DNA from 2 places in the Parageobacillus sp. VR-IP genome. Region 1 is predicted to be linked to the other one. Evidence: riboswitches for the same ligand, from Rfam matches in the RefSeq annotation. Region 1 holds a riboswitch; the other holds the start of a gene.

Region 1 (4,359 bases):
TTATGAAGAAAAACGGAAACGGGTTGGAAGTAAAAGAAGGACAATTAAAGCCGATTCATATGCCAAGCAACTCAGGCCGCCCGTTCTTGATTTCGATTGCATTTTTCTTCGCGGGCTTTGGTCTTGTCTTTAAATGGTTTACGTTGGCGATTATTGCTGCGATCTTCATTATTCTCGGTTTAATTCTCCGTTCGTTTGACGATGATGACGGCTATTACATTAGCGTGGACGAAATTAAACACACGGAGCGTTTGGCACGGAAGGGGGCGTAACGGATGGCAGAAGCAGCTCACCGATATGATGAAACAATGCCGCTCGAGTATCGGACGGAAGAAAGCCGTTTAAATATTTTAGGATTTTGGATTTTCCTTGGCGCCGAGGTCGCGTTGTTTGCGACCTTGTTCGCCACCTATCTTGTTTTATTCCAACGTACGGGAAGCGGCCCGACTGCGAAAGACTTATTTGAGGTAAAAGATGTTTTAATTGAAACGTTGCTTCTATTAACCAGCAGTTTTACGTGCGGCCTGGCTATTTTTGAAATGCGCCGCAATCGCCTTAGCGGTTTATTAACATGGCTGTTGGTGACGCTCCTTTTAGGTGCAGGGTTTATTACCTTTGAAATTCGCGAATTTATTCATTACGTCCATGAAGGAGCGACGATGCAAACAAGTGCGTTTCTCTCTAGCTTTTTCGTGCTTGTCGGAACGCACGGGGCGCACGTCAGCCTTGGAATTGGCTGGATGATTTTAATTATCATTCAGCTGCTCCAGCGCGGATTTACGCCGCGGACGGCAAGAAAAGTGTTTATCGTCAGCTTGTATTGGCATTTTCTTGACGTTGTATGGATTTTTATCTTTACATTAGTTTATTTGACCGGGATGGTGATCTAGGATGGGTGCAAACAATCACCATGAATCATTTCCTTGGAAACATGTCGTCGGTTTTGTTCTTTCGCTTGTGCTGACGTTCGCTGCGCTTTGGGTCGCGCTATCTTCGGGATTAACGGCGAAAGCGATTATTGGCGTCATCATCATTTTTGCTATCATTCAGGCAAGCTTGCAGCTATTTATGTTTATGCATATGACGGAAAGCGACAGCGGCAAAATTCAAACGATCAATATGGCATATAGCTTTTTTATCGCGGTGGTCGTTGTCGCTGGTTCGGTTTGGACGATGTCATTTGTGCTGTAATAAAACCCCTGGCTCTTTCCCTGCGAAAGAGCCGGGGTTTTTTATATTGACGCTGTAAATGACATTATGGTAGGATAAAATAAATCTGATAAAACAGATAAGAAAAGAAGGAGAAAATAAAATAAATAGTATCAAGAGCGGCAGAGGGAATGGCCCAATGAAGCCCGGCAGCCGCTGATATTGGTCAGAAAAGCGCTGATTCGCGCAGGCTGGTTCTGGAAGATAAGATGAAGCGCACCACTTCTTCTTATCGAAGAAGTTTTTTATTTTTATTATTAGGGGAGGAGAGGAGAAAGATGAGATATGGATTTTGGCTGCCGATTTTCGGAGGCTGGCTGCGCAACGTTGAGGATGAAAACATGCCGGCGACGTTTGAATATGCGAAAACGGTGGCGCAAAAAGGAGAGCAATGGGGATATAGCACAACATTAGTCGCGGAGCTGTATTTAAATGATATAAAAGGGCCGGAGAGGGATTCGCTGGAAGCATGGTCGACGGCGGCGGCACTGGCGGCGGTGACAGAAAAATTGGAAATTATGACGGCAGTCCGTCCCGGTTTTCATAATCCGGCCGTTACGGCGAAAATGGCGGCCAATATTGACCACATTAGCAACGGCCGCTTTACACTGAACGTTGTATCGGCATGGTGGGAGGAAGAAGCGCGTCAATATGGCGGCATTTTTACCGAACATGATGAGCGCTATGATCGCACGGAAGAATTCGTTCAAGTGTTAAAAGGAATGTGGACGAACGATGTATTTCATTTCCGGGGAAAATTTTATGAAGTAAAAGGAGCCCATTTAGCGCCGAAACCGGTGCAAAAGCCGTATCCGATTTTATACGCCGGCGGCGAGAGCGAACGGGGAAAACAAGCGATTGTCGAGCATTGCGATGCATATGTGATGCATGGCGGAACAGTAGAAGAAATCGCCCGCAAAGTTGCCGACATGAAACAACGCCGCGAACAGGCAGGAAAAGAGCCGTTTCGCTCGTTTGGCATGGCGGCGTTTGTCATTTGCCGCGACAGCGAGGAGGAGGCGCAGGCGGAATTAAAGCGCATTACCGACGTTAAATTATCGAGCGGCTATGCAGGATATCATGATTTCGTCAGCAAATCCCAGCTTGAACTGCAATTGAAATTGCAAGACTATTCTGTATCGAACAGGGGATTGCGTCCAAATCTAATTGGTACACCGAAACAAATCGCTGACCGCATTTTGGCATATGAAAATGCAGGGGTCGATTTATTGATATTGCAGTTTTCACCTCAGCTAGAGGAAATGGAGCGGTTTGCCAAACAAGTGATGCCGCTTGTCGAGGAACGCCGGAATCGGTTTGTGGCGAAAGGGGAAAAGTAAGATGAGCAAAATTTACATTATTCATGAAAATAGCGAATGGACTGTGCATTTAACGCGGCGGTTGGACGAACTTGGTCTGCCTTATGAAGAATGGTTTTTAGACAAAGGGATGGTCGATTTATCGACGACGCCTCCGGAAGGAGTATTCTACAGCCGAATGAGTGCCTCATCCCATACGCGGGCGCATCGTTTTGCCCCGGAACTCACGGAAGCGGTGCTCGCTTGGCTCGAGCGCCATGGGCGCCGGGTGCTCAACGGAAGCCGGGCGCTCCGTTTAGAAGTAAGCAAAGTGAATCAATATATGGCATTAAATGCGCATGGAATCCGCACGCCGAAAACGATTGCCGCCGTCGGCAAGGAACAAATTGTGGAAGCGGCAAAACAGCTTGGCGCGCCGTCGTTTATTACGAAACATAACCGCGCTGGCAAAGGGCTTGGCGTGCAATTGTTCCATTCCATTGAAGCGCTTCAGCGATATCTTGAAAGCCCTGCTTTTGAAGATTCAGTCGACGGCATTACACTGGTGCAAGAATACATTCAAGCGCCGGAGCCGTTCATCACCCGTTGTGAATTTGTCGGCGGCAAATTTATGTACGCCGTGCGCGTAGACACATCGGAAGGGTTCGAGCTTTGCCCTGCGGATGCTTGCCAAATCGGCGATTTGTTCTGTCCGGTCGGCGAAACGGCAACGCGTCCGAAATTTGAAATTATCGACGGTTTTTCCGATCCGATACTCGAGAAATACGAGCAATTTTTGCGCGCCAATGATATTCATATTGCCGGCATCGAGTTTATCCGCGATCAAAATGGCACGATTTTTACGTACGATGTCAACACCAATACGAACTACAACTCGGAGGCGGAAGCGCGCGCCGGCAAGTTTGGCATGTTAGAAGTGGCCAAGTTTTTAGGCGAGGAATTAAAGCGGCTTCAAGCCGCTTCGGTATAAAGATAAATATAGCCCTGGTTTCCAGCCTTTTGTAGGCACAAAAACCAGGGCTATGTGTTTGCGGATGGAAGCAGCATACCAGTGCTTTTTGCTGTTGTGGTCCATAAAAAACTGTTGCTTTGCTTACTGCGGCAATGAGGCAAATACGAGATTACAGTACCTTTGATAAAAACGATTTTGTCCGTTCATGTTTCGGATGGTCAAAAATTTCGTTCGGCGTGCCTTCTTCGACGATGTAGCCGCCGTCCATAAACAGGACGCGGTCGCCGACTTCGCGGGCAAAGCCCATTTCGTGCGTGACAACGACCATGGTCATGCCTTCGTTTGCGAGCTGTTTCATGACCGCCAGCACTTCCCCGACCATTTCCGGGTCTAAGGCGGACGTCGGCTCGTCAAACAGCATCACTTTCGGTTCCATCGCCAGCGCCCGGGCGATTGCGACGCGCTGCGCCTGTCCGCCCGATAAAGAGTCCGGGTAGGCGTTTGCCTTTTCTTGCAGCCCGACTTTTTGGAGCAGCTCCATTGCTTTTGCTTCTGCTTTTTCGCGCGGCCATTTCCGCACTTTTATCGGGGCGAGCGTGATGTTATCTAGCACGGTCATATGCGGGAATAGGTTAAAGCGCTGAAACACCATTCCGACTTCTTCGCGCACTTTGTTAATGTTTGTCTGCTTTTCTTTGATGTTGATCCCGTCAATGATGATTTCCCCTTCATCGAAGTCTTCTAAAAGGTTTAAACAGCGCAAAAAGGTTGATTTCCCAGAACCTGATGGGCCGATGACAACGACGACTTCCCGTTCGCGGATATGGGCATTAATTCCCTTCAGCACTTCTAGGTTGCCAAATGATTTTTTTAAATTGC
Region 2 (4,359 bases), on a different contig from region 1:
CGTCTCGCTTCCGATGCATCGCGATGCTCAAGAGCGGCAATCGACTTGGTGTGTACATCGGCAAATTTTTGTTTCGCTTTCGCTAATAGAGAGCGGAGCTCCTTTTGTTTCAACGATTTTTCCAACTTGCCAATCAGCTTTTCTGTCGCTTCGATTTGCGTCAAAACTTCTTGTTTATTTCCTTCTGTCATACTATAAGCGGCATTGTTTAAGCTTTGCTTTGCCGATTTCATGCTTGCCTCGAGCTTTTCTACCGTCAGCAAAACCGGAACGATATCTTTATTCGTTGCCTGAATCGACAACATATTGGCGATAATGAACCCCATCAATGTGATCGATGCAATAAGCGAAAGAAACGAATGAAGCCATAATTTTCTGCGAATTGTCATTCTAATCCCCTTTTCTGTGCTACTTGGTTGTCACTTTGCCGTCCACAATGTTTTGTTTCCACTGTTCAAGCAGCTGTTGCTTTTGCTCATCCCATGGCACAACGCGAATCGGCGCGAGCCCGACTCCATTTTCCGCCAGCCCCAGCTGAACGGTGCCGGTTGGCAATTCCCCTTTTTCCACGTATTGTTTTAACACGCGAAACAAAGCGATATCGACATTTTTGACCATCGACGTCACCACCGCTTTTTCCGCGTAAAAATATTGGTCGCTGTCTACACCAATGGCATACACGCCGCTTGCTTCCGCTTCCCGAAGCGCACCGACTCCGGTCAATCCAGCCGCCGTATACACGACGTCGCACTTTTTGGCAAACATGTCTTTGGCGATATTAGCGCCGAGCTTGTCATTGCCAAAATCGCCGGCATAGACAATTTGAACAGAAGCGGACGGCTTTACGGCGTGAACCCCTTTTTCAAATCCCGTTGCAAATTTATGAATCAACGGCGCATCCGCCCCACCGATAAACCCGAGGCGGTTTGTTTTCGTCGTCAGCGCCGCCACCACTCCGGCAAGAAAGCTTCCTTCATCTTCTTTAAACGTAATCGATGTCACATTTTTTAAATCCGAAACAGCGTCAACTAAAATAAAATGCTGCTTTGGATATTGTTTCGCCACTTTTTCCAAATCTTCTTGTACCATGAAGCCAAGGCCGATGATGATATCATTGCCATCTGCAGCAAGCTCTTTTAACCCTTGTTCATATGTTTTCGTATCTTTCAATTCACGGTAATCAAAAATAATGCCTAGTTCATCTCGTGCTTTCATTAATCCGCGAAACGCAGAATCGCTAAACGATTGATCCCCAAGTCCGACGTCCGACAACATAATTCCGACTTTGATCCTGTCTTTCTTTGCCACTGTCTCTTCCGGCGAACAGCCGGACATCATCGTAAACATAGCCAATAACGCGATAACAAGATGCCATATACGTCTTTGCTGTTTCATATGTTCGTCCCTTTCTTTTCATAGTGTCCATTATTGTTTATCGGCATGGTTCGACATTTGTTAAGTTTTTTGGCAGAAAAAAAGCAAAGCCCGACTGGCTCTGCCTCCTTTATTCCTTCTTATACGTCCAACCATTTTCTTGATATACTTTTCCTTCCTTCATCAGGCGGCCTAAAGCACGTTTAAAGGCGGCCTTGCTCATATGAAAGCGCGCTTGAATATCAGTAGGATCGCTTTTGTCATGATATGGCATCGCCCCGCCACGGCTTTCTAAATAGGCATAAATGGCCGCCGCGTCTTCGTCTATGCTTTCATGCTTGCGCGGCAACAGGGATACGTTCACCGTCCCGTCTTCTTTGACGGCGATAATCCGCCCTTCCACTGTTTCCCCAAGCCTCGGCGCGTTTCGCCACTGGGATTCATGAACAAAACCGAGATAGCCGATATCGGAGATAAGAAACGCTCCTACTTTAATCACGCGGTAGACGCGCCCGCGAATATTCTGGTTAAATGCTGATTCCGGCGCGCTCACGGCGATTTGTTTCATCGTTTCATCATCGGCAAGCCTAGCAAGAAGGCGGCCGCGTTTATCCGTTTTTAACGAACAATATAATTGATCCCTTCGCTTTGGCCATAACGAGCGAAGCGGCGGCAAATCATCGATGGACACAAGCAAATCTTTGGAAATGCCAATATCGACAAAAACGCCCAATTTCGGAACGACGTCCACCACTTCAACCCAGTCGTAGCAGTTGTTCGTGATTTTCGGCATTTTCATGGCGGCGCATAGCCGCCCGTCGTGGTCATGATATAAAAATACGGTTGCCTCGTCGCCCACCGCAAGCATGTCGTTCGCTTCACTTTTATGCAGCAGCACTTCCTCCATGCCGTTCGTTAAAACGTAGCCAAACGGCGTTTCCCGTTTTACCGTTAATGTCATGATTTCTCCAGGAATTAATCGTTTCATTGCAGCCTCTTCCTTTTGTCTATATTTTCACGCTTATTATTCCCCACTCCAATTGAAAGTTCCACGCAAAACGTCGTTTTTCCCTGCATCACAAGAACGCTGCTATCCGTGTTTGGTCCCCCACTCCTTTTCTTGTTGTGTCCCTTGCCACATTTTACTATAATGAAACTAAATAACGAAAAGTGCTGGAGGTTGTGTATGTCGAAAGAAAGTTCCTTTGATATTGTATCCAAAATCGACTTATCCGAAGTCACCAATGCGATCAACATCGCACTGAAAGAAATTAAAAACCGCTATGACTTTAAAGGCAGCAAAAGCGACATTTCCTTAGAAAAAGACGAACTCGTTCTCATTTCTGACGATGAATTTAAATTGGAACAGCTTAAAGACGTGCTGATCGGCAAGCTCATTAGACGAGGCGTGCCGACGAAAAACATTCAATACGGCAAAATTGAGCCAGCATCAGGCGGCACGGTGCGCCAGCGCGCCAAACTCGTGCAAGGCATCGACAAGGAAAATGCGAAAAAAATCAACACGATCATTAAAAACACCGGCCTGAAAGTGAAAAGCCAAGTACAGGATGATCAAATCCGCGTCAGCGGCAAAAGTAAAGACGATTTGCAAAAGGTCATCGCCGCAATTCGCGAAGCTGATCTGCCGATTGATGTGCAATTTGTCAACTATCGATAAAAAAGATGTTACGGCACTAAGTGCCCGTAACATTTTTTTATGCTCTTCCCCTCTATTTCCACATTTATAAATTCCAATCATTCACGTTCACTATAGTGAATGACACTGTTTTCATTAAATATCAAGTACTAATGCTTTTTCCATGTAAGGATGGGATATTTTCTTGAAAACGATTCCATTATATTGAATATTTTCAGAAAATGCTTTACATTATATATTAATATCAAAACTATATCGTTGAAACGTTTGGCTACAACTTCATAGCGAATTTCTTATCAAGAGAGGGGGAGGGACTGGCCCAGTGAACCCTCAGCAACCTGGCGGAAGCCAAGGTGCTAAATCCAGACAGGCGAAAACGCCTGGAAGATAAGAAGAGACGATACATAAAAAGTCTTCTTCTTATAGAAGGCTTTTTTCTTTTACCATTTTCATAGAACGGGGGAATGAGCGTGGGACTTTTGCAAGACTTAAAAGAACGCATCCTCATCGCCGATGGCGCGATGGGAACGCTATTATACTCGCACGGCGTCGACCGATGTTTTGAAGAACTAAATTTATCGAAGCCGGAAGACATCATTCATATTCATGAAGCATATATCGCCGCAGGCGCCGAGGTCATTCAAACGAATACATATGGCGCCAACTACGTCAAACTCGCCCGCTATGGACTCGAAGACGAGGTGCCGGCGATTAACCGCGCGGCGGTAAGGCTCGCCAAACAGGCGGCGGGAAATAAAGCCTACGTGCTTGGAACGATCGGAGGGTTGCGCAGCATCAATAAAAGCGCCGTTTCCATCGAAGAGGTAAAGCGGACGTTTCGCGAGCAATTGTTTGTGCTGTTAAATGAGGATGTCGACGGCTTGTTGCTCGAAACGTATTACGATTTAGAAGAATTAGAGACAGTGCTTGCGATCGCACGCAAAGAAACAGATAAGCCGATTATCGCGCACGTCTCCCTCCATGAAGTCGGCGTCTTGCAAGATGGCACTCCTCTTGCCGAAGCATTGGCGCGCCTAGAACAGTTGGGAGCCGATGTCGTCGGTCTAAACTGCCGTCTCGGCCCGTACCATATGATCCGCTCGCTGGAGGAAGTGCCGCTGCCAAACAGAGCGTTTCTTTCCGCGTATCCGAACGCAAGCCTGCCGGATTATCGCGATGGACGGCTTGTCTATGAAACAAACACGGATTATTTTAAAGAAACAGCGCTTGCCTTCCGTGAGCAAGGCGTGCGCCTGATTGGCGGGTGCTGCGGCACGACGCCGAAACATATCGAAGCGATGGCAAACGCCTTAACCGATCGGACGCCA

What was found. A riboswitch is a leader RNA that binds a small molecule or an ion and turns the genes downstream of it on or off. The one in region 1 is predicted to bind S-adenosylmethionine.
Region 2: another riboswitch for S-adenosylmethionine. It lies ahead of HT574_RS01000 (bifunctional homocysteine S-methyltransferase/methylenetetrahydrofolate reductase); the one in region 1 lies ahead of HT574_RS07880 (LLM class flavin-dependent oxidoreductase).

The regions. Positions count from the first base shown of each region.
Region 1 covers NZ_JABVYQ010000002.1:485,168-489,526, reverse strand. Annotated here, with positions in the region: gene qoxB (cytochrome aa3 quinol oxidase subunit I) at 1-272, shown strand, start outside; gene qoxC (cytochrome aa3 quinol oxidase subunit III) at 276-890, shown strand; gene qoxD (cytochrome aa3 quinol oxidase subunit IV) at 892-1,191, shown strand; SAM riboswitch class I at 1,317-1,420, shown strand; gene HT574_RS07880 (LLM class flavin-dependent oxidoreductase) at 1,488-2,549, shown strand; gene HT574_RS07875 (ATP-grasp domain-containing protein) at 2,551-3,498, shown strand; gene HT574_RS07870 (amino acid ABC transporter ATP-binding protein) at 3,650-4,359, opposite strand, start outside.
Region 2 covers NZ_JABVYQ010000001.1:178,258-182,616, reverse strand. Annotated here, with positions in the region: gene HT574_RS01020 (methyl-accepting chemotaxis protein) at 1-389, opposite strand, end outside; gene HT574_RS01015 (BMP family lipoprotein) at 409-1,395, opposite strand; gene HT574_RS01010 (CvfB family protein) at 1,505-2,362, opposite strand; gene HT574_RS01005 (YajQ family cyclic di-GMP-binding protein) at 2,561-3,052, shown strand; SAM riboswitch class I at 3,322-3,425, shown strand; gene HT574_RS01000 (bifunctional homocysteine S-methyltransferase/methylenetetrahydrofolate reductase) at 3,502-4,359, shown strand, end outside.